2 regions of the Kribbella sp. NPDC050470 genome follow, and region 1 is predicted to be linked to the other one. Evidence: riboswitches for the same ligand, from Rfam matches in the RefSeq annotation. Region 1 holds a riboswitch; the other holds the start of a gene.
What was found. A riboswitch is a leader RNA that binds a small molecule or an ion and turns the genes downstream of it on or off. The one in region 1 is predicted to bind ZMP and ZTP.
Positions count from the first base shown of each region.

Region 1 (11,929 bases):
GTCCGACGTCCGGGCGAACCTCACCACCGCGACGCCGACCGGGAGCGACGGCGAGTACCAGCTGAACGGGCACAAGTGGTTCTGCTCGGCGCCACAGGTCGACGTCTTCCTGGTGCTGGCCCAGGCGCCGGAAGGGCTGAGCTGCTTCGTGGTGCCGCGGGTGCTTGCCGATGGCAACCGGAACGCGTTTGCCCTGCAGCGGCTCAAGGACAAGCTCGGCAACCGGTCGAACGCGTCCAGCGAGGTCGAGTTCCACGGCACCGTCGGCTACCGCCTCGGCGACGAGGGCGCCGGCGTCCGCACCATCATCGAGATGGTCGCCGCCACCCGCCTCGACTGCGTCCTGGGATCCGCCGCCCTCCAACGCCGAGCCCTGGTCGAAGCCATCTGGCACACCCAGCACCGCTCGGCGTTCGGCGGGTTGCTCGCGGACAAGCCGGCCATGCAGAACGTGCTGGCCGACCTGGCGATCGAGAGCGAAGCGGCCACCGCGCTGGGGATGCGGTTGGCCGCCGCGGTCGATGCCTCCGTCAACGGTGATGCGCAGGCTGCCGCGTTCCGGAGAATCGCCCTTCCGTTGGCGAAGTTCTGGGTTTGCAAGCGGACGCCGTTCATGGTGGCGGAGGCTTTGGAGTGTCTGGGCGGGAACGGGTTCGTGGAGGAGTCCGGCCTGCCGCTGTTGTTCCGGGAGTCGCCGTTGAACTCGATCTGGGAAGGATCCGGGAACGTCAACGCACTCGACGTACTGCGAGCCCTCCGGCGGCCGGAGTCGCTCGAGGCGTGGCTGACCGAGCTCGCCACGGTTCAGGGCGCCGACCAACGGCTCGACACCGCGGTGAACGACGTACTGCAAGCGCTTGCTGACATCGAAGGAGCCGAAGCAGGCGCTCGCCGGCTGGCCGCCCGGATGGCGTTGTGCCTGCAGGCTTCACTGCTGATCCGGCACTCCACACCCGACGTCGCGGACGCCTTCGTCGCCTCCCGGCTGGCGAACGACTGGGGCGGCGTCTTCGGCACGCTGCCGAGGACCACACCGTTCCAGGCGATCGTCGAGCGCACGATAGGGTGAGGCGTCGCGACTGGCGCGCTGAGGTGGAGAACCACCGGGGAGCGAAATCCGTCGGCACCGTGCGCCTGGGTGCCTTCGACCCACTGCAACCGCAGGAGAGACAACGATGACTCAACCCTTCGATGCCGCCGCCGCATCGGCCGCGTACCGCAATGCGCTCGAGGTGATCGCCTCCGTCGAGCCGACGATCGCCGGCGCGATCAAGTCCGAGCTCGCCGACCAGCGTTCCTCGCTGAAGCTGATCGCGAGCGAGAACTACGCCTCCCCCGCCACCTTGCTGACGATGGGCAACTGGCTGTCCGACAAGTACGCCGAGGGCACCATCGGGCACCGCTTCTATGCGGGCTGCCAGAACGTCGACACCGTCGAGCAGGTCGCCGCCGACCACGCCAAGGCACTGTTCGACGCGCCGCACGCCTACGTCCAGCCGCACTCCGGCATCGACGCGAACCTGGTCGCGTTCTGGGCGATCCTGGCCCAGCGGATCGAGTCCCCGGCGCTCGCCGAGGCCGGCGCGAAGCACGTCAACGACCTGACCGAGGAGGACTGGACCAAGCTCCGCAAGGCGCTCGGCGACCAGAAGATGCTCGGCATGTCGCTGGATGCCGGCGGTCACCTGACCCACGGCTTCCGGCCGAACATCTCCGGCAAGATGTTCAACCAGCACTCCTACGGCACCGACCCGGAGACCGGGCTGCTGGACTACGACGAGGTGGCGCGCAAGGCCCGTGAGTTCAAGCCCCTGATCCTGATCGCGGGCTACTCGGCGTACCCGCGGAAGGTGAACTTCGCGACGATGCGCGAGATCGCCGACGAGGTCGGCGCGACCCTGATGGTCGACATGGCGCACTTCGCCGGCCTGGTCGCGGGCAAGGTGTTCACCGGCGACTTCGACCCGGTGCCGCACGCGCACGTCACCACGACCACCACCCACAAGTCGCTGCGCGGCCCGCGCGGCGGCATGGTGCTGTGCCAGCCCGAGTACGCCGACTCCGTCGACCGCGGTTGCCCGATGGTGCTCGGTGGGCCGCTCAGCCAGACGATGGCGGCGAAGGCGGTCGCCCTGGCCGAGGCCCGGCAGCCGGCGTTCCGGGAGTACGCGCAGGCCATCGCGGACAACGCGGTCGCGCTGGCCGACGGCCTGATGAAGCGTGGCGTGAAGCTCGTGACCGACGGCACCGAGAACCACCTGGTGCTGCTCGACGTGTCGTCGTACGGGATCACCGGGCGGCAGGCCGAGTCGGCGCTGCTGGACGCGGGCATCGTGACCAACCGGAACGCCGTACCGCGGGACCCGAACGGCGCCTGGTACACCTCCGGTGTCCGGATCGGCACGCCGGCGCTGACCACCCGTGGTTTCGGCGCCGACGAGTTCGACCGGGTCGCGGAGCTGATCGTGGACGTGCTGTCCTCGACCACGCCGACCACCACGTCGGCGGGGGCGCCGTCGAAGGCGAAGTACGTGCTGGCCGACGGCGTCGCGGACAAGACCAAGGCCGCGTCCGCGGAGCTGCTCGACAAGCACCCGCTGTACCCGGGCCTCGAGCTCAGCTGACCGGCTCGAACTATCAGAAAGTTGTGATAGTTGCGGTAGGGTGCGGCCATGCCGCACCCTGACCCGGCTCCGGAGGAGATCAGCCAGTTCGTCGAGCGCTTCGCCGGCGTGCTGGCGAACAGCGGCGTGCCGACGATGTCCGCCCGGGTGATCGGGCGGATGCTGGTCAGCCCGACCGGCACGTTGACGTCCGCCGAGCTGGCCGAGTCCCTGCAGATCAGCCAGCCGGCGGTGTCCGGCGCCGTACGGCAGCTGCTGCAGGTCGGCTTCATCTCGCGGGAGCGGATCCCGGGCTCACGCAAGGACCACTATCGGATCCGGGACGACGTGTTCGCCGCACTTCTCGAGCGCCGCAACAACGCACTCGCCGAGTGGGAGTCCACCAGCCGCTCCGGCGCCGAACTGTTCGGCCCCGACAGTCCGGTCGGCCGCCGCCTGACCGAGGCCGCCGACTACTTCGCCTTCATCCACAAGGACCTGGAACAACTCATCAAGTCCTGGCGGGTGGACCACCCGCGATGACCGCCGCCGGTCGTCATGCGTGGATCGGCGGTAGCGGCAGATCGGCCTGAAGGCGCCGTGCCACCGCGAGCGCAAGCTCGTCAAGGCCATGCGGTGCAACGACCTGCAGCCCGACCGGGAGTCCGTTCACCAGGCCTGCTGGGACGCTCACCGCGGGATGGCCGGTCACGTTGAAGGCCCAGCAGGGGTCGGCAGTCACGATGTTGGGCTCGTGCTGGTCGTAGCCGTGGGCAACATTCAGCGTCGTCGGCGTGACGAGCACGTCGACAGTCTCGAACAGGTCAGCGAGTGCGGTGTTGTTGCGGTCGCGGACCTCGCGCGCCCGATTGGCGGCGGCCGCCTCGGCGCCCCGACCGGCGTCCAGACCTGACAGCGTCTGCCACGCCTCGTCCGGCGGGATGAGCTCGAGCGGTGCGTCGATCAGCGTGACGTCGCAGTCGGCCAGCCGCTTGCGGATCAGTACGTCGACCGCCGGGTCGGCCTCGGGTTCGGAGAGCGTCGACCGGTAGGCGACCCGCCACGGCCGGTCGGCGGTGTCCGGCACCGGCCAGTGCGGCAGCGCGCTCGGGTCCAGCCGGTGCGGCCCGCTCGCGATACTCGTCGCGAGTACGACGTCGTCGAGGTCGGATCCGATCAGACCGGCAGTCGTGAGCCCGCCCAACGTCCGCCCGACCGCACGCGGGATGCGACCGTACGTGCCCTTGAAGCCGACTACACCGCAGAACGCCGCCGGGATGCGCAGCGAACCACCGGAGTCGCCACCGGTCGCCAGCGGGACGACGCCGGCCGCGACAGCCGCCGCGCCGCCGGCCGTCGAACCACCCGGCGACCGGGACAGGTCCCACGGATTCCTGGTGTACTCGCGCCCGTTCCACCCGAACGTCTGGGACACCGCACCCGGCCGGGCGCGCGTCGCCGTACCGATCGGAATCGCCCCCGCGGCGACCACTCCGCACCTGCTCCGCGACCGCCGCCGCGGTTCTCGCCGTCACCGGCGCGAGTCTAACCAGCTCCAGGTGCCCCCGCGCGCGGTAGAACCGGGCCCATGTCTGAACAGCGGCCAGGCCCGCCCCCGATGCCCGGCGCGCCGGCGGCGTACGCACCGCCGCAGGCCCTGGGCGATCAGCGCCGGCTACCGGCGCTGGGCGAGGATTCTCAGCTGGCTGGCCATCGTCATCCGGCGGTCATGACGCGGCGCGTGCGGCAGCAGCGGTAGGCGGGAACCTAACGTCCGGTCCAACTGCTGCCGAGGGCGGTCTCGAGCTCGTCGAGTGCGGAGAGGCTGTGCGCGCTGACGACCGAGTCGCAGTACGGCCAGGCTGCGGCCATGCCCCGGACCAGTGGGCGGTAGTGCGGGCTCTGCGTCCGCGGGTTGGCCCAGACGATGCGATAGGCGATCCGGGACAGGCGAGCCATCTCCTGGGCGAGTTGGGTGGGATCGCCTGTCTCCCAGCCGTCGGAGATCACCAGGACCACCGCTCCACGGGCCACGCCGCGGCAGCCGTACCGGTCGTTGAAGTCCTTGAGTGCCGCGCCGATCCGGGTTCCCCCTGACCAGTCCGGTGCCACCGCCGCAGCCCGTGCCAGCGCCGCCGTGGGCCGGGACCGGGCGAGCACCCTGGTCAGTCGGGTCAGCCGGGTCGCGAACGTGAAGACCTCGGCCCGCCGCCCACCCGCCGCGCAGTAGAGCAGTTGGAGCATGGCCCTGGCGTACGGCTCCATCGATCCGGAGATGTCGCACAGGACGACCAGCCGCCGGTGGCGTTCCCGTCGCCTGCGCATGATCAGCCGGACCGGGTCACCTCCGGTACGTCGGGCATGCCTCAGCGTCGCGCGCAGATCGAGACGCGAGCCGTACGACGCGAGGCGGAACCGGCGGGACTGGTAGGTGGGTGTGACCAGCGTGAGCCGCCGCATCAGGTCGGCCAGTGCGAGCAACTCAGCGGGCGTCAGCGCGGCGAAGTCGCGAGTAGCCAGCCGCTCGGTCGCAGTGGCCAGTGCGCGCAGCGGCACCTCTTCCCCGGGCTGTCGACCGTCCGATCCACTCTCCTTCGATGCGCCGGCCTGGAACCAGCCCGGCCGGCCGGATCCGGGTGTGTCGTCCGTGGCCAGTGAGTCTTCGCGGGGCTCGGGTCGACGTACGACGTTCACGTCACCGCGACCCTCGGCCGGATCCACGAGCCCGCCGAACACGGCGCCGAAGACGCGGTCCAGCACCTCGATATGCATCTGATCGGACACCAGAGTCGCCAGTGCGCAACGGTAGAGCTCGGTGGTCGTGTCCGGCCGCACGACGGCGATCGCCCGGGCAAAGCGTTCACAGCGGTCCGGGCCGACCGGCAGGCCGGCGGCGTGCAGCGCCGCTCCGAACCGGGCCACCAAGGTCGGGAGGTCGGCCACTCCGTCCAGCACCGGCTCAGTCACCACCGACCACCGCAGCCAGTCCGGTTGCCCGTACGGTCTCCTGATCCTCCTGGTACTTCAGCACCGCACCGAGGGTCTGCTCGGCGGCGTCGGCGTCGAACGCGTCCACGCCGAGGACGTGCAACGCCGTCACCCAACTGATGGCTTCGGCTATTCCTGGGGGCTTCTGCAGGTCAAGGGTGCGCAGGCGGGCCACCGAGCCGGCGACCCGCTCGGCCAGCCAGTCCGCCGCGGCAGGAACCCGACGGCGGATGATCGCCGCGACGCGACCGGTGTCCGGATAGCCGATCCAGTGGTAAAGGCATCGCCGCTTCAGCGCGTCGTGCAGGTCGCGGGTGCGGTTCGACGTGAGCACGGCGACCGGGGGAAGGGCCGCCCGGCGGGTACCGAGTTCCGGAATGGTCACCGCCGACTCCGCCAGCACCTCGAGCAGGAACGCCTCGAACTCGTCGTCGCCGCGGTCCACCTCGTCGATCAGCAGCACCGCCGGCCGCGGCCCGGGATGCTCGATCGCCTGAAGGAGCGGCCGCGGCAGCAGGTACTCCTCGCCGAACAGATCAGCGTCGCGCAGCACCTCGCCCCGGGACTCGGCCAGCCGGATCGCCAGCAGTTGGCGCGGGTAGTTCCACTCGTACAACGCCTCGGCGGAGGTCAATCCCTCATAGCACTGCAACCGCACGAGCCGGGTGTCGAGCGCGGTGGCCAGGGCCTTGGCGGCCTCGGTCTTGCCGACGCCCGGCTCGCCCTCCAGAAGGATCGGCTGCCGCATCCGAATGCCGAGGAACAGCGTGGTCGCCAGGGACTCGGCTGCCAGGTAGCCCGTCGCCTCCAGCCGGGCACCCAGCTCGGCGATGTCAGCCACCCAGCCTTCGGGGTCACTCATCGAGGTAGCGTCCGGGATCGTCCGCGAACGCCTGCCGGCAGCCGGGTCCGCAGAAGTGCCAGACCCTTCCGTTGTGCTCCAGGCGCAGGCTCGCCGCCGTGACCGCGACAGTCATCCCGCACACCGGGTCGACGGCCTCAGCCGGCAGCACGGACGGCACCGAGACCTGTCTGGCCGGCTGGGGCCTGGTGGCGATGATCTCGGCGAGCACCGACAACGCGATCTCCGGGGCCGCACGGGCCCCGATGTCCAGGCCCGCCGGTGTATGCACCCGCGCCTTCTCGTCCTCGCTCAGGTCCAGTCCGGCCACCACCGCGTGCCCCCGGCGACGGCTGGCCACCAGCGCGACGTAGGGGACGCCGGCCCGGATGGCGGCGGTGAGCACCCGCTCCTCGTGCCTGCCGTGGGACGCGACCACGACCGCTGCCGTGTCGGCCGGGAACGGCTCCTCGGGGTTGCCGACGGCGCGGATCTCGTAGCCCAGCGCCTCGCCGACACGTCCCAGCGCGCGGGCGATGGGCGCATCACCGAACACGTGCACGAGGGTCGGCGGGATCATCGCCTCCAGGAAGATCTCCAGCGTGCCGCCGGACAGGCACGGGTTTCCGACGGTGACCAGCCCGTCCCCGACCACTTCCCGCTCGTCAGCCGCCGGGGTGATCCGGAGCAGCGTCGACTCGCCGGTCTCCAGCAGCCGCAGCCCCTCGAGCCGGACGGTCGACTCGGCGCAGGTTCCGCCGACGAACCCCTCGAGGGTTCCGTCGGGCAGGAGCAGCGCGCTGTCACCGGCCTTGGCGCTGGTCGGCCGTTCCGCGCGGACCACTGTGGCGAGGACGTACGGCGTCCGCCCGGACCGCAGGTGGTTCGCACGGAGCTGCAGGTCGGCTTGGATCATCTGCCTGCACCGGCGTCAGGTGATGGCCAGGTCGGTGCGGAACGGCCGGCCCTGGACCGCCCGCCATACGTTGGCCGGAGTGAGCGGCATGTCCACGTGCCGTACGCCATGCGGCGCAAGCGCGTCCACCACCGCGTTCACGACCGCCGCCGGTGAACCCACCGTGGCGGACTCCCCGACGCCCTTGGCTCCGATCGGATGGTGCGGCGAGGGGGTGACGGTCTCCCCGAGCTCCCACGACGGGCACTCCATCGATGTCGGCAACAGGTAGTCCATGAAGGTCGACCCGAGGTGGTTGCCGTCGTCGTCGAAGGCCATCACCTGCATCAGCGCCATACCGACGCCGTCCGCGAGCCCACCGTGCACCTGCCCCTCGACGATCATCGGGTTGATCCGGACCCCGCAGTCGTCGACGGCGACGAACTTGCGCATCGTCACCTTCCCGGTCTCCGGGTCGACGTCCACGACGCAGACGTAGGCGCCGAACGGGTAGGTGAGGTTGGGTGGGTCGTACACGCACGTCGCGTCCAGGTGTCCCTCCACTCCCTCGGGCAGCTCGAGCCCCGAGTGGGCGGCCATCGCGATCTCCTGAATGGTTCTGCCCTGGTCCGGGTCGCCCTTGACGAACCAGCGGCCCTTCTCCCACTCCAGGTCGTCCGGTGCGACCTCGAGCATGGCGGAGGCAACGATGCGAGCGCGCTCGCGGACCTTGCGGGTCACCACGGCTGTCGCGGCGCCGGACACCGGCGTCGAGCGCGAGCCGTAGGTCCCGAGGCCGAACGGCGTCTGGTCGGTATCGCCGTGCACCACCTCGACGTCGTCCGGCGAGATGCCGAGCTCCTCGGCGACGATCTGGGCGAACGTCGTCTCGTGGCCCTGCCCCTGCGACTGCACCGAGATCCGCAGCACCGCCTTGCCGGTCGGGTGCACACGGAGCTCGGCGCCGTCGGCCATGCCGAGGCCGAGAATGTCCATGTGCTTGCGCGGCCCCGCTCCGACCGCCTCGGTGAAGAAGCTGACGCCGATGCCCATCAACTCGCCGCGCTCACGCTTCGCGGACTGCTCCCGGCGGAGATCGGCGTACCCCGCCATGTCCAGGGCGAGCTCCAGCGCCCGCGGATAGTCGCCGGAGTCGTACTCCCAGCCGGTGGGTGAGTTGTACGGGAACTGCTCGGGCCGGAGCAGGTTCTTCATCCGCAGTTCGGCGGGGTCCATGCCGAGTTCGCCGGCCAGTACGTCGACCATCCGCTCGACCAGGTAGACGGCCTCGGTGATCCGGAACGAGCAGGCGTACGCGACACCCCCGGGCGCCTTGTTCGTGTAGACGCCGGTGACCTCACAGTGCGCCGCCTGGAGGTCGTACGAACCGCTGAACACGTGGAAGAAGCCGGCCGGGAACTTCGTCGGCTGCGCAGTGCCGTTGAACGCCCCGTGGTCGGCGAGAACCTTGACCCGCAGGCCGAGGATCTTGCCGTCCGGCGTGGCCGCGATCTCGCCGTGCATGTGGTAGTCACGGGCGAACCCGGTGCTCATCAGGTTCTCCGACCGGTCCTCGACCCATTTCACCGGCTTGCCGGTCACGATGGAACCGACGATCGCGAGCACGTAACCGGGGTAGATCGGAACCTTGCCGCCGAACCCGCCGCCGATGTCGGGCGCGATCACCCGGATCTTGTGCTCCGGCAACCCAGCGACCAGGGCGTACACCGTCCGGTGGGCGTGCGGAGCCTGCGAGGTCGACCAGATGGTCAGCTTGCCGGTGACCTTGTCGAAATCGGCCACCGCGCCGCAGGTCTCCAGCGGCGCGGGATGCACGCGGGGGTACAGGATGTCCTCGGCAACGACCACCTCGGCCGCCTCGAACACCTCGTCGGTCCGGGACCGGTCGCCGGCCTCCCAGTCGAAGATGCGGTTGTCGGTCCTGCCCTCGATGTCGTCGCGAATCACCGGGGCATCCGGGTCGAGGGCCCGGCGGGCGTCGGCGACCGGAGGCAGCGGGTCGTAGTCGACGTCGATGAGTTCGAGCGCGTCCCGGGCGGCGTACCGGTCCTCGGCGACGACGAACGCCACCTCCTGGCCCTGGAAGCGCACCTTGTCGGTCGCGAGCACCGCCTGGACGTCGTGGGACAGGGTGGGCATCCACGCCAGGTTCAGGCCTTCGAGCGTCTGGCCGGTGATGACTGCCTTGACCTTCGGGTGAGCCTCGGCGGCCGTCGTTTCGATGGACCTGATGCGGGCATGCGCGAACGGGCTGCGCAGGACGGCGCCGTACAGCATGCCGGGCAGCAGTACGTCGTCCACGTAGTTGCCGCGACCCCGGATGAAGCGAGCATCCTCCTTGCGGATCATCCGTCCGAAGCCCATCGGCGTCGTCCGCTCGCCGGTCGTGGTCATGTCGTCACCTTCTCGGCCGCGGGGTGCGCCGCCGCCCAGCGGACCGCCCGCACGATGTTCTCGTAGCCCGTGCACCGGCACAGCTGCCCGGAGATGGCCTCCCGGATCTCGGACTCGGACGGGTCGGGGTTGTGGTCGAGGAGCCAGCGGGTGGTCATCATCATCCCCGGGGTGCAGAAGCCGCACTGCAGGCCGTGGCACTCCACGAAGCCCTGCTGGACCGGATCGAGCTGCCCGTCGCGTTCCAGCCCCTCGACCGTACGGACTTCGCGGCCGTCCGCCATCACGGCAAGCACCGTGCAGGACTTCACCGGGCGCCCGTCCAGCCACACCACGCACGTGCCGCACTGCGAGGTGTCGCACCCCCAGTGCGTGCCGGTCAGGCGGAGATAGTCGCGGAGGAAATGGACCAGGAGCAGCCGCGGCTCGACGTCGTCGGCGTACTTCTGCCCGTTCACGGTCACCGAGATCTGCATGTCATGCCTCCTGCCCCCGCGCCCGGGCCGCGGCCCGGCGCAGCGCCCGCGTCGTGAGCTCGCCGGCAAGGTGTCGCTTGTAGTCGACCGGACCGCGCTGGTCCGCCCACGGATTGCAGTGCTCCGCGGCGAGCCGGCCGGCCTCGGCGAAGCTCGCGTCTGTCGCCGGCTGTCCACGCAGGAACTCCTCGGCCTCAGCGGCGACGAAGTGCTGGGCGCCGACCGCGGTCAACCCGATGCCGGCATCCTCGACGACGTCGCCCTCGAGCCACAGCGCGGCGCCGGCAGCAGCCACAGCCCAGTCGCCGGCGCGCCGCTCAACCTTCTCGTAGGCGCTACCGCCACCGGGGCGGATCGGCACCCGGACCTCGGTCAGCAGCTCCCCCGGTGCCAGCACAGTCTCGTACGGAGCCAGATGGAACTCCCGGATCGGGACTGTCCGGGTACCGCTCGGCCCGCGGATCACCGCGGTCGCACCAACGGCGGCGCAGGCCGCGGACAGGTCCTCCGCGGGATCGGCCTGGCACAGCGACCCGCCCACCGTGCCCCAGTTGCGGACGACCGGGTCGGCGATGACCCGCTCGGCGTCGGTGAAGATCGGGAAATGTTCGCCGACGACCTCCGAGGCGAGCAGCTCCGCATGGCAGACCAGCGCGCCGATCAGCAACTCGTCGCCCTCGACGCGGAGGTACGACAGCTCGGTGACCGAGTTGATGTCGATCAACGCCTCAGGTCGCGCGAGGCGCAGCCTCATCATCGGGATCAGGCTGTGACCGCCGGCGACCACCAGGGACTCCGGGCCGTAGCGGCCGAGCAGTTCGATGGCCTGTTCGACAGTGGTCGCCCTGGCGTACTCGAAACTCGCAGGTACCTGCATGCATCCCCCCGGACTCGGTCGGACGCGCCCCGGGCTGAGGCTGGTCAACATTCAACTACCTGCATGGTCCCTCTGCCGTCCACCAACCGCAATCAGGCAGCCCCAAGAACCCGACGGTCCCTCCGGTACGACGGAAAGTCGTCGGTGCTCATGGCTCCCCGGGCGGTGATGTGAGGCATCTCTCGGTTGGGGCGATCCCGGGGCGTTACGGCTCGGAAACGGCTGGAAACAATCATGACCAGACTTGTGGACATAGCCGCATCGTGAGACCTGGTCTCAACATGCAGGATTGGGAGTTGATTTGTCAGGCGTTGACGCTGACGCTTAACACCATGCTCGCTGCCCGCTCCACTCATCTCGTAGGTCGGATTCATGTCGACCTCGGGCGGATGCGCAGCGCCATCTGTTGTCCTTCGATGTTCTGACAGCCACCCTGCCGGGCCAATGACGGCCCCCTGATCACCCCCGATCACCGCTGGGTGCGCACCGCGGAACGCATCGAACCGACGACGCTTCGATCCCGCAGCCCGCGGACGCACCTGTCACGAGGACAAGGACACCCTCCCGGATGACTGGCGTCACGTCTGCTCCCCGCAAACCCGCCCGCCCACGCAAGGGCAAGGGCGAAGGTCAGTGGGCGCTCGGATATCGCGAGCCGCTGAACAAAAACGAGGAGAACAAGAAGAACGACGACGGCCTCAACGTCCGGGCCCGGATCGAGAACGTCTACGCGCACCGCGGCTTCGACTCGATCGACCCGGCCGACCTGCGCGGCCGCTTCCGCTGGTGGGGTCTGTACACCCAGCGCAAGCCCGGCATCGACGGCGGCAAGAC
Region 1 covers NZ_JBITHV010000011.1:369,577-381,505, reverse strand. Annotated here, with positions in the region: gene ACIBGM_RS33205 (acyl-CoA dehydrogenase family protein) at 1-1,069, shown strand, start outside; ZMP/ZTP riboswitch at 1,066-1,147, shown strand; gene ACIBGM_RS33200 (glycine hydroxymethyltransferase) at 1,176-2,624, shown strand; gene ACIBGM_RS33195 (MarR family transcriptional regulator) at 2,673-3,146, shown strand; gene ACIBGM_RS33190 (amidase family protein) at 3,160-4,095, opposite strand; gene ACIBGM_RS33185 (VWA domain-containing protein) at 4,371-5,570, opposite strand; gene ACIBGM_RS33180 (MoxR family ATPase) at 5,563-6,453, opposite strand; gene ACIBGM_RS33175 (XdhC family protein) at 6,446-7,348, opposite strand; gene ACIBGM_RS33170 (aerobic carbon-monoxide dehydrogenase large subunit) at 7,364-9,742, opposite strand; gene ACIBGM_RS33165 ((2Fe-2S)-binding protein) at 9,739-10,218, opposite strand; gene ACIBGM_RS33160 (FAD binding domain-containing protein) at 10,220-11,095, opposite strand; gene ACIBGM_RS33155 (nitrite/sulfite reductase) at 11,664-11,929, shown strand, end outside.

Region 2 (11,929 bases), 140 kb from region 1:
CTCTCGACCGCCTTACATAGTTGAGCATCGGTCCAGGTGCGTCGGTTCCCCGTGTTCTCCATGACGCCAAACATAAAGAGGGGCACCGACAGATATCGGTGCCCCTCTTGGGGTCGGGCTGCCGAGATTTGAACTCGGGATCTCTAGTCCCCCAGACTAGCGCCTTACCTGACTAGGCCACAGCCCGTGGCTCGCCTCCGGAGAGGCGACCGGGGTAAACCTTACCCCATGCGGCGGAGTGCTTTGACCAGGGTCCGGTCAGCGCTTCTTGTTCTTCGAGCGGGCCCGGACCTGGACGTGGACGGGGCTGCCGACGAAGCCGAAGTCCTCGCGCAGGCGGCGCTCGATGAAGCGCTGGTACGACGGTTCCAGCGCGCCGGAGGTGAAGATCGCGAACGTCGGCGGCATCGTGGTGGCCTGGGTGCCGAACAGGATCTTCGGCTGCTTGCCGGAGCGGACGGGGTGCGGGTGCGCGGCGACCAGGCGGCCGAGGAACGCGTTCAGCTGACCGGTCGGGACGCGGGTCTGCCAGCCCTCCAGCGCCGCCTCGATGGCCGGCACCAGCTTCTCCATGTGCCGCCCGGTGAGCGCGCTGATGTTCACCCGCGGCGCCCACCGGAACTGCACCAGGTCGCGGTCGATCTCGCGCTCCAGGTAGTAGCGCCGGTCCTCGTCGACCAGGTCCCACTTGTTGTACGCGATCACCAGCGCCTTGCCGGCCTCCTCGACCGCGTTCATGATCCGGATGTCCTGCTCCGACATCACCTCGGAGGCGTCGATCACCACCACGACCACCTCGGCGCGCTCGATCGCCGCGTTGGTCCGCAGCGAGGCGTAGTACTCGTGGCCGCTGGCGTTCTTCACCTTCCGCCGGATCCCGGCCGTGTCGATGAACCGCCACTCCTGGCCGCCGAGCGTGATCAGCTCGTCCACCGGGTCGACCGTCGTACCGGCGACGTCGCTGACGACGACGCGGTCCTCCTTGGCGACCTTGTTCAGCAGCGAGGACTTGCCCACGTTCGGCTTGCCGACGATCGCGATCCGGCGCGGCCCGCCGGCCTCGGCGTCCCGCTCCGGCGGCGCCTCCGGCAGGGCGGCCAGTACGGCGTCGAGCATGTCGCCGGTGCCGCGGCCGTGCATCGCCGACACCGGGAACGGCTCGCCGATGCCGAGGCTCCACAGGTTCATCGCCTCGGACTCGACCCGCTGGTCGTCGACCTTGTTCGCGGCCAGCACGACCGGCTTGCCGGACTTCCGCAGTACTCGCACGACGGCCTCGTCGGCGTCGGTGATCCCGACCGTGGCGTCCACCACGAACAGGACCGCGTCGGCGGCGTTGATCGCGACCTCGGCCTGGGCGGCGACCAGCGCGGCCATCCCGACCGCGTCCGGGTCCCAGCCGCCGGTGTCGACGACCGTGAAGCCGCGGCCGGCCCAGTTGGCGTCGTACGAGACCCGGTCCCGGGTGACGCCCGGGGTGTCCTCGACGACGGCCTCACGGCGGCCGATGATGCGGTTCACCAGCGTGGACTTGCCCACGTTCGGCCGGCCGACGATCGCGAGCACGGGCAGCGGCCCGGTGTCTTCGCGCTCGTGGGTGGGCTCGGCAAAGTCGTAGCCGGTGGGCAGGTCACTCATCAGGATCCTTCACGTCTGGCGCGCCCGGGAGCGGGTGGCCGGTAGCTTCGACGGCCGCCCTGACATGAGTCCGCAGCACGTCGCCGATCTGGTCGGCAACCGCCCGTACGTCGGAGTGCCTCCTGGGAAAGGGTACGCGGTCGATCGAGAACGGCTCGCCATAGACCACGTCGATCCGGCTCCCGGCCGGTGGAAAGGCCTCCACGGAGCCGTGCGGCAGCCTGGTCCCGAGCAGCGCGACCGGCAGGATCGGCGCGCCGGTCACCATCGCCAGGTACGCCACCCCGGTCCGGATCCGGGCGAAGTCGCCGGCGCCGCGGGTCCCCTCCGGGTAGATGTTCAGCACCCGGCCGTCACGCAGCACCTGGATGGACTGCCGGATGGCGCGGACGTCGTACGCCGACCGGTCGACCGGGATCTGGCCGATCCGGCGCAGGAACCGGCCCTGGAGACCGCCGAACGCCTCGATCTTGCCGAGCTGGTGCAGCATCCGGGGCGCAATCGCCCCGAGCAGCGGGCCGTCGAGCAGGCTCAGGTGGTTCGGCGACATCAGCACCGGTCCCCTCCGCGGGAACAGGTCCTCGTGGTGGATCGTCAGCCGGTACTTGCGCTGAAAGTACGGCTGCGCGAACCTGCGAACCGGCAGCGCGAGCCGATAAGGCAGCCGAGGCAGGTCATCGGTACGGGGCAGCTCGAGGTGCCCCGTTAGTTCTGCTGTCATGACTCCCGGTCACGGGGCGCTGCCTCGGCCTCCTTCGCGAGTCGGCTGATCACGTCGATGACCTCCTCCAGGGACAGATGCGTCGAGTCGATGGTGACCGCGCCGTCCGAGGCCACCAGGAACTGCGAGACGGTCGCGTCGTCGGCGTCGCGGCGGACGATCTGGTCCCGCAACTGCTCGGCGGTGACCGCCCCGGTGGCGAGCTCGGCGCCGCGCCGCTCCATCCGGGCATCCTGGTCCGCGGTCAGGTGCACCTTCAGCTCCGCGTCGGTGGCGACCACGGTGGCGATGTCGCGGCCCTCGACCACGATCCCGCCGGTCGGCTGGGCGTCGTCGATGATGGCCCGTTGCCGCCGGATCAGCTCCTTGCGGACGTCCAGATTGGTGGCGATCTTGCTGACGCTCTCGCTGATCCGCGGCTCCCGGATCGCGCTCGTCACGTCGACGTCGTCGGCGATCACGTACTGCTTGCCGGGGTCGGTGCTGACCTCCAACCGGAGCTCACGCGCCCGCTCGGCCACCGCCGCGGTGTCGTCCAGGTCGAGGTCGTGCTCGAGCGCCGACCACGTCACCGCGCGGTACGTCGCACCGGTGTCGAGGTACCGCAGACCCAGCCTGGTCGCGACGCCTCGGGCGGTGCTCGACTTGCCGGACCCGCTCGGGCCGTCCACAGCGATGATCATGGCCCAGAGATTACCCGCGGCCGGGGACAAAGCTGTGTCCTACCTGTGCACGACCCAGCCACGCTCGGTCAGTACGGCGACCAACTGGTCCACCGACCCCGGTTTGACGGCCAGCTCGACCTCACCGACCGGACGGCCCGGGCTGTGGTCGATGCGCAGGTCTTCGACGTTCGCCCCGGACTCGGCGGCGTCCGCGAACAGCCGGGCCAGCTGTCCCGGCCGGTCGGGAATGGTGACCAGCACGGACACCAGGTCGATGTGCGGGGCGCCGTGCTTGCCAGGCACCCTGATCGCGCCCGAGACGCCCAGGCCGAGGATCGAGGTCAGCTCCTCGCCGGCCTCCTCCTTGCCCAGGGCAACGAGGACCCGGTCGAGCTCGCCGCGGATCTGCTCCAGCAGGCCAGTCAACGCCGACGAGTTGGCGGACACGATCTGGGTCCACAGCTTCGGGTCGCCGGCCGCGATCCGGGTGACATCTCGGACGCCCTGCCCGGACAGCTGCAGGTGCGAGTCGGGCGCGTCCGCGAGCGTCCCGGCCGCAAGGGCGGACATCAGGTGCGGCAGGTGCGATACCCGGGCCACCGCGAGGTCGTGGTCCTCGACCGACAACTCGACCGTCCGAGCACCGGACGCCTCGGCGAGACGCCGTACCAGCTCGACCGCCTCCGGCGCGCTGGTCTCGTGCGGGGTGATGGCCCAGGTCGCACCGTCGAACAGGTCCGCGCGGGCGGCGAGCGGCCCATTGCGCTCGGAGCCGGCCATCGGGTGACCGCCGACGTACCGACTGAGGTCGGAGGTCAGCCGGCGCGCGTCGGCGAGCGGCTTCGACTTCACGCTCGCGGCGTCGGTGACGATCGCTTGGGTCTGCTCGAGCTGCTCGGCGACCAGCCGGCCGACGTGATCCGGCGGTACGGCGACCACCACGAGCTGGGGCTCGATCTGGACCAGCCGGGAGCCGGCCCCGATCCGCTCGGCCATCAACGCGTTGTCCGGGTCGGCGTCAACCAGCTCCACGACCACACCCAACCGGCCCAGCGCGAGACCGATCGACGTGCCGATCAGTCCGGCGCCGACGATCCGGACCGGCCCGCGCAGCTCGGTCACGAGGCCCTCACTGGGCGCCAGTCAGGTCCGGACGGAGCGCGACCGCGCCGTGCAGGTAGACGTGCTGGATCTTCTCCCGCGACCGCGGCGTCTCGGCGTGCACCATCATCCGCACCACCCGCGGCAGCGCGTGCGGGACGTCGATCTCCTGCATGCACATCAGCGGTACGTCGGTCAGCCCGATCTGGCGGCCCGCCACGGCCGGAAACTCCGACCGCAGGTCCGGCGTGACGGTGAACAGGATGCTGATCAGGTCCTCGTGGTCCAGATCATTCGCCTCCAGGACCGCCTTCACCAGCTCGGCGGACCGCTCGAGCAGGTGCTCGCGCTCGTCCACCTCCAGCTGGGTGGCACCCCGGATCGCCCGTACCGCCACGTGCTCGCCTCCTTGGTCGTCTAGGCCCAACCCTAGGACAGACCAGCCAGAGAGTGGACACGCGTCTCGGATTGTGCGCCCAAGCAACGGACACTACCGTCGGCGGCGGCACCTTCTTTGAGCCGCAGCCGCGGGCACGGGCCAACGCCACTGGCGCGGAACAACCGCATAGGTGTGCGCACCCAACACGCCCTGCTCTCCAACGCAAGGCAGTATCGCGCACGCCAACACCCACGGCTGGCGGCGTCGAGGACGACGACCGTCTCGGGATAGTCGAGTGGCACCCCCGCCGCCGACTTCCGTCGGTTGTCCGGAGCACCCCTCAGCGCCGACACCTCGGGCCATAACTCGACTCGGCCCGCTGCCGAAGGCGGGCAACGGACAGCCGCGACCGAAGACCGTGACCTCTCCCGCCGAAGGCGGCCAGAACAACTGCCACCGCCGAAGGACGCCTCCATCGCCGGAACACCTCGCCGTCGCCGATCACCTGCAGCGCGGGACCAACCCCCGATCGGCGCATGCGGAAACGTCGCGGCATACAACAGACATCCGAACCCGAGTCGTGTCCCGGCACCCGCAGCGTCCGAGGGGATCTCCCCTCGGACGCTGCCTTCTCCCCTCTCATACGAGGGGAGAAGGCAGCAATTCACGGGATATCCGGCTCTTGTGACGGACGTGTGTGGGCGTGGGTTGGGCGGGCGCACGCCACCGGGTTGTCGGGTCTGTGAGCTCGACGGCGGACTGCCGGGCCATCACAATCGCCCGGCGTCGGCGGCACCAGGCAGGTGCCGGGTTGGAGGTGGCGATTGTGATGGCCTGGCGGTCCGCAACTCGGGATCCCGTTCGCGAGTGGCCGGGTTGCGCGGGCGCGGCTCAGCCGACCGCCATGGTGGCGAACTGGGGCACCAAGCCGATCCACACATCCGTCAGAACAGCCGGATATCCCGTGAGGTTGCCCCTTCTCCCTGCTGATACGGCGGGAGAAGGGGCAACGCGCGGGGTTATCCCCCGGAATGCCCAGCGGCAGTTGGTGCTGCCCGGGTTCAGCGCGGAGCCCATAGGCCGGTCCCTGCGAGCGTCCAGAACACATTCCCGATGCCGACCGCCTCCAGCCGAACCGCAGCTTGGCGCGCCGCCGAAGGCGGCCCAGTAGGCCGGACACCGCGTTCGGCCGCAGATGTTCAGCGGCCGCCACCGCCGGCGCGCCCAACCAGGGTGCCCGTCGCCGATCATCTCTCCAGCCCGAACTCGGCTCGGCGCGCCGCCGAAGGCGGCCAAAAGAACCGCCGCGGCCGGAGGCCGTGTCCTTCCAGGAGCACCCCCTCAGCGCCGATCACCTCCGGTCACGACTCGACTCGGCGCGCCGCCGAAGGCGGCCAAAAGAACCGCCGCGGCCGGAGGTTGTGTGTTTCCCGGAGCGTCTCCCCCTCCGCCGATCACAGGTGATTACATGCGTTCGGCGGCGTCGACGGTCTGCTCCAGGAGGAGGGCGATCGTCATCGGTCCGACGCCTCCCGGGACCGGGGTCACGAGGCTCGCCACGGCGGCCGCCTCGTCGAAGTGGACGTCGCCGACGTTGCCCTCGTTGTAGCCGGCGTCGACCACCACCGCCCCCGGCTTCAGCCAGTCGCCGCGGACGAAGTTCGGCTTGCCGACCGCGGCGACCACGATGTCCGCGGTCCGCACGATCTCCGGCAGGTTGACGGTCCGCGAGTGCGTGTAGGTGACGGTGGCGTTCGATGCCAGCAGCAACATCCCGGCCGGCTTGCCGAGGATCGGGCTGCGGCCGATGACGACCGCGTGGGCGCCGGCGAGCGGTACGTCGTACGCCTCGAGCAGGCGCAGGATGCCGCCTGGCGTGCAGGACCGGAACCCGGGCTCGCCGAACGCCATCGCAGCGAACGCATGCATGGTCACCCCGTCGACGTCCTTGGCCGGGTCGATCGCCTCGAACGCGGCCCGCTCGTCGATGTGTCCCGGCACCGGGTGCTGCAGCAGGATCCCGTGCACCTCCGGATCGCCGGACAGCCGCTCGAGCTCGGCGACGAGATCCTCTGTCGTGGTCTCCGCGGGCAGGACCACGCTGCGGGACCCGATGCCGGCCTTCTTGCACCGGTTCTGCTTCATCCGGACGTACGTCGCCGACGCGGGGTCGTCGCCCACCAGCACGGTCGCCAGGCACGGCTGGACGCCGGTCTTCTCCTGCAGGTCCCGGGCCCGGTCGGCGGCCTTCGCCACCATCTCGGCGGCCAGGTCGGTGCCGGTCATCAGATTGGTCATACGGCGCGCTCCTTCGGGCGTCGACATCAGGTCGAGTGCCCAGGCGCGCGGCTGAGCCGGTTCTCCGGCGGACCGTTCCCCGGTGGTTCTCCACCTCAACGCCAGTCGCGGTCCGGCGTCCAGCCTACGCGACGAACCAGGACCGGCACTCCTCCAGCCCGGTGACCTCGACCCGGCCCGACGGCTGCCAGTTGTCCCGGGTCAGCCGGAGCCGGTCCGACACCACCGGCCGGCCGTCCAGCACGTCCCGCGAGATCCCGTCCGGCTGATAGCCCAGCTTCCGGGACACGCCCTGCGAGCCCGCGTTGTCCTGGAACACCTCCGTCAGCGCCGCGACCGCGTCCAATCCTTCGAACGCGAGATGCAGCAGTGCACGGCGCGCCTCGGTGCCGAAGCCTTGGGCGTGGTGCGGCAGGCCGAGCCAGGACCACGTCTTCACCTCCCGGAGTACGGCGAAGTCCTGTGCCCGCAAAGCGACCATCCCGATCGGCGTGCCCTCCCGGAACACACCGAGCTGCAACGTCCAGTCCTGCGCACTCCACGAGGACAGCGAGCCCCAGTGCCCCTGCATGACGCCCCGGGCGCGCTCCGCAGGCGGCGCGTCCGTCCACGGGGTCAGGAACGGCCGCTCCCCCGGCTTGTGCACTCCACTGGCCGCGACGTCGGCCAGCTCGGCGAGCTCCTCCTCACCGGGCTGACGCAGGACGAGGCGTTCGGTGGTCAGCCGGAGGCGGCGCAGCGGCCAGTGATCGATCAGCACCGGGCCATCCTCTGGCCCGGTGCGACCGCGGGCAACCTAATTCCCGGCCCGGTGCACGATCACCTCGTGCACCCGCGGCGGTACGGCGCCGGCCGCCCACGCGATCCGGACCACTTCGATCGTGGTGGCCGGCAGGTTCGCTGCACTGTAGGCGGCCTTCACCGGGCCTATGTCCTGCCAACCGTCGCTCGTCCGGACCTGGATGCGTCCAGATGCAGCCGCGCCCTCGGCTTGCAGCACGGTGATCCGGTCGACTGACGTTGCCGACGACAGCTCGACGGTCAACGCGTCCGACGCCGTCGGTGCAACGCCTGCGACGTACGCCGTACTCACCTGGAGGTCGACCGCGTCCGACAGCGACGAGCCCTCCGCGGGCGCAGGTGTGCCTGTTGCCGTGAGCACCAACTCGGAGCCGTCGGTGACCTGGACCGAGAACTCGCGGACCACCAGCCAGAACGAAGGATTGTCGACAATCGCACGATAGCGGACATAGCGCGCCGTCACGGCGGCGGTGAAGCGCACCTCGGCTGTGGTCGCCCGCGTGAGCTCGGTCCAGGTGGAGCCGTCGGTCGAGTACTCCAGCACACCGGAGTGGATGAAGTCGCTCGGGCTGCCCGACTTCCCCATCAGTACGGCGATGTCGCCGATCGCCCGCGCCTTGCCGAGGTCGACGCGGATCTCGTCCCCGGCCACGGGTGCGCCGTTGCTCCAGAAGTACGTCGACTCGTCGCCGTCGACCATGCGGTCGGGGGTGTTCTCGGCGTACGTGCCCTGCGAGCTGGACGCCGTACGTCCGGGCTCGATGCCCATCCACTGGTCGTGCACCCGACCGGCCTCGGCGAGGAACGCGTCGGCGACGCCCTCACCGATCCGTGGGTAGGTGTTGGAGTGCGGCAGCCGGACGTCCCGGATCTCCTTGGCCTGGGCAACCAGTGCGTCGATCTGCTGCCGGCTCGCCCAGGCGGCCGCTCCGTTGCCGTCGGCCACTTCGTCGAGCAGCCGCAACGACCGCCGGAGCGCCTGGCCCCAGAGCACGGTCGCATCCAGCCAGGCCTTCGCCTCGTCGGCGAACGCTGGATCCTGCACTCCACCCCTGAGCTGAGCGGGCGCCTTCTCGATGGCGTTGAAGTAGGGCTCGAGCGCCTCGATCGCGCCGTCGTGGTCGCCGGCTTGCCAGGTCTTCCAGAACGCGGCGGTCCGGGCGGCCAGCACCGGCGCCTTCTCCGGATGCAGCGTCGAGTCGTAGGTGTTCAGGTCGGCGAAGACCTCGAGCGCCGCGATCGTCTTGCGATCTCCCCCGGCGCGTTCGGCGATCGCCTGGTGCCAGGACGCCTGTTCGTCGTACTTGGCCGGGTTCCAGCCCAGCTCGGCGAACGAGTAGAGCGCGAGCTTGCTGACCGCGGCCTGGTTCATCGGGTTGGAGATCACGCCGGCGACGTGCTGCGCGATCCCGGGCTCCCGGCCGCTGTAGTCGGCCAGCGGGATCCGCCCGGCCAGGTAGTCGTTGACCGGGTAGTTGTCCCAGATCAGGATGTCGTGCCCGAACACGGCCTTGGCCTGAGCCGCTTGTGCGGTTGTGATCGTGCGCGGGATGACGCCGATGCCGGTCCAGTGCACGACGACGGCGCTGTCCAGCTGCTCCCGCAGCGCCTTCTTGTACGGCGTCTCCGACACGTTGTAGTACTCGGTCGGGACCATCTGCAGCGGCGCCAGGTCCGGCTTGGAGGCGACCCACTCGCGCTGGATCCGGTTCAGCAACTCGCTCTGCGCCTGGCCGGCCGCGCCGCCGCCGGTGCCGTACTTCTCCCGGTCCTCCGGGCAGTGCCAGGTGTTGTAATCGATGTCGTCGAGCGGCACGTTGAACGCCCGCGCGCCCAGCCCGTAGAGCGCCTCGAACCTGGCGATCAGCGCCCGGTAGTCGCTGTCGGAGGTGTAGCAGATCGACAGCCCCGGCGAGAGCGCGAAGGTGAAGTCGACTTTGTTGCCCCGGGCCCGCTCGACCAGCTCGCCGAGCTCGGCCAGCTTGTCGGCCGGGTACGGGTCGCGCCACTGCTCGCGGTGGTACGGGTCGTCCTTCGGCGCGTACTCGTAGGTGTTCATCCGGTGCGCGCCGAGGTAGTCGAGGTGATCGAGGCGGTCCGCATGCGACCACGGCGTACCGTAGAAGCCCTCGATCGAGCCGCGGTAGCGCATCGTCGGCCAGTCCCGGATCTCGACCCCGGACAACTGGTTGCCCTGGACAAGTTGTGCGAAGGTGCGCGCCGCGTAGTACGTCCCGTCGGTGTCGACCCCGTCGAGTACGACGTTCTTGCCGCCGGCGGCGAGCACATACCCCTCGGCGGGCAAGCCCTTGGCGGGCTCCACGTTCAGCTGCCGCAGCACCTGCTCGTTCCCGCCCAGCCAAATGGTCACCGCCGCCGGCTGATCCCGGACGGTCTGTACGCCGGCCCGCTCGAGCGTCTCGCGGACGACGCGCTCGGCGTCCGGATCCGTGGTCGGTCCGTGCATCAGGCCGACGGTGCGGCCGAGGCTGAAGCCGTCGGGGCGGCTGGTGGTCTGCTGAGGCTCAGGCGACACCGGCGGCGCCCCTATCGTGGCGTCGGCCGACGCGGCCGGAGCGGACAGGGTCTGGGCGGCGAGCAGCAGGAGTGCGGGGAGGACGAACCGGCGCATGGCAACTCCTCGGGCGGAAGGCGTTTGCACCTCCCATCCATTCAGTGCGCAGACCTGCTCGTCAAGCCTCTGGCGTGACCAGTTTCAGTCAAAGCCCAGTCACAGCGGGCGTGGTCGAGTCACAGCTGGCGTGATCGACTACAGCAGGCCGGCGTGGTCGAGGGCCAAGTAGGCCGCGTCGATGCCGGTCATCGCGCCGGAGGTGCGGAGCTCGGCGCGGAACTCGTCGACGGTGAGCTCGACCGGGACGCAGTCCTCGAACTCGTCCAGGGCTTGCGTGCCGTCGGGCCGGCAGCCGCGCGCGATGCCGACGTACTTGCGGTAGACCGAGGAGGCCGCCGACCAGTTCCAGCTGACGAGCTCGAACGACTCGCAGGTGTAGCCGGTCTCCTCCTCGAGCTCGCGCACGCCGGCCACGGCCGGATCCTCACCCGGCTCGACCAGCCCGCCCGGCAGGTTCGTGACCACCTGATCCGGGCCCGGGCGAAAGATCCGGATCGTGACGACCTTCCCCTCCGGCGTCAGCGGCAGCACCGTGATCCCGGACGTGATCCCCGAAGCGGTCTTGGGCCCGAACACATCCCAGTCCACCTCCCGCCCGTCCGGCAACCGGTACCGCCGCTGGTTGACCGTCAAGAACCCGTTGAAGCCAGGCTGCTCCCCCACCAACACCCAGTCCTCAGGATCCCCGGCCCGAGCACGCACGCCGGCCGAACCACCCACCGTCGGCACGCCGTTCACCGCCGACGGCTGCTCGCCTACTACCGCCGCGCGGCTTGCAGGTGGGACGGGACCGGCCGCCGCGGAAGTGTTGTCCGTGGCGGCCGGCTGCCGGTTGCTTTGTGCGTCTGTCACAGCGGGCGGTTGTCGTCCGGGTCTTCCGGCGGGGCGACGGGGGCGTCGTCCTCCGGTGGGGCGACCGGGGTGTCGTCGGCCGGCGTGGCCTCGGCGGTCTCAGCCGGTTTGCCGGCCGGAGGCTCCGTCGGCGTGGTGTCCGGGCGGGACTCGGACAGGATGCGCGCGAGCGTCTCCTCCGAGATGCGCTTGAACTTGCGCACCTGGGTCCGGGTCCGGTCCAGCACCGCGACCTCGATCTGGTCCGGGGTCAGCTCCCGGACCTCGTTGCTGTCGTGCCCGAGCGCGTCCACCGCGAGCCGGAGCGCACCCGCCAGCGAGATGCCCTCCTGGTAGTGCTCGCCGACGTAGTCCGCGACCTGCTCGGCCGGCCCGCCCATCACGGCGTACCCGCGGACGTCCGCGATCGAGCCGTCGTAGGTGAGCCGGTAGATCTGGTCCTCGGCGGTGCTGGTGCCGATCTCGGCGACCAGGATCTCCACCTCGAGCGGCTTCTCGCCGCCGGAGGAGAAGATCGCGCCCAGCGTCTGCGCGTAGGCGTTGGCGAGCGCCCGGCCGGTGACGTCACGCCGGTCGTAGGAGTACCCGCGCATGTCGGCCAGCCGGACGCCGGCGATCCGCAGGTTCTCGAACTCGTTGTACCGGCCCACCGCGGCAAACGCCATCCGGTCGTAGATCTCGGCCACCTTGTGCAACGCCGGCGACCGGTTCTCCGCGACGAACAGGATGCCGTCGGCATACTGCAGCGCGATCGCGCTGCGGCCCTTGGCGATGCCCTTCCGGGCGAAGTCGGCCCGGTCCCGCATCAGCTGTTCGGGCGAGACGTAGAACGGAACGCT
Region 2 covers NZ_JBITHV010000011.1:226,644-238,572, reverse strand. Annotated here, with positions in the region: tRNA gene ACIBGM_RS32550 (tRNA-Pro) at 114-187, opposite strand; gene der (ribosome biogenesis GTPase Der) at 259-1,638, opposite strand; gene ACIBGM_RS32540 (lysophospholipid acyltransferase family protein) at 1,631-2,359, opposite strand; gene cmk ((d)CMP kinase) at 2,356-3,042, opposite strand; gene ACIBGM_RS32530 (prephenate dehydrogenase) at 3,082-4,146, opposite strand; gene aroH (chorismate mutase) at 4,154-4,522, opposite strand; gene ACIBGM_RS32520 (bifunctional 5,10-methylenetetrahydrofolate dehydrogenase/5,10-methenyltetrahydrofolate cyclohydrolase) at 5,969-6,802, opposite strand; ZMP/ZTP riboswitch at 6,833-6,921, opposite strand; gene ACIBGM_RS32515 (GNAT family protein) at 6,927-7,562, opposite strand; gene ACIBGM_RS32510 (beta-N-acetylglucosaminidase domain-containing protein) at 7,599-10,235, opposite strand; gene ACIBGM_RS32505 (NUDIX hydrolase) at 10,374-11,090, opposite strand; gene prcA (proteasome subunit alpha) at 11,087-11,929, opposite strand, start outside.
Region 2: another riboswitch for ZMP and ZTP. It lies ahead of ACIBGM_RS32520 (bifunctional 5,10-methylenetetrahydrofolate dehydrogenase/5,10-methenyltetrahydrofolate cyclohydrolase); the one in region 1 lies ahead of ACIBGM_RS33200 (glycine hydroxymethyltransferase).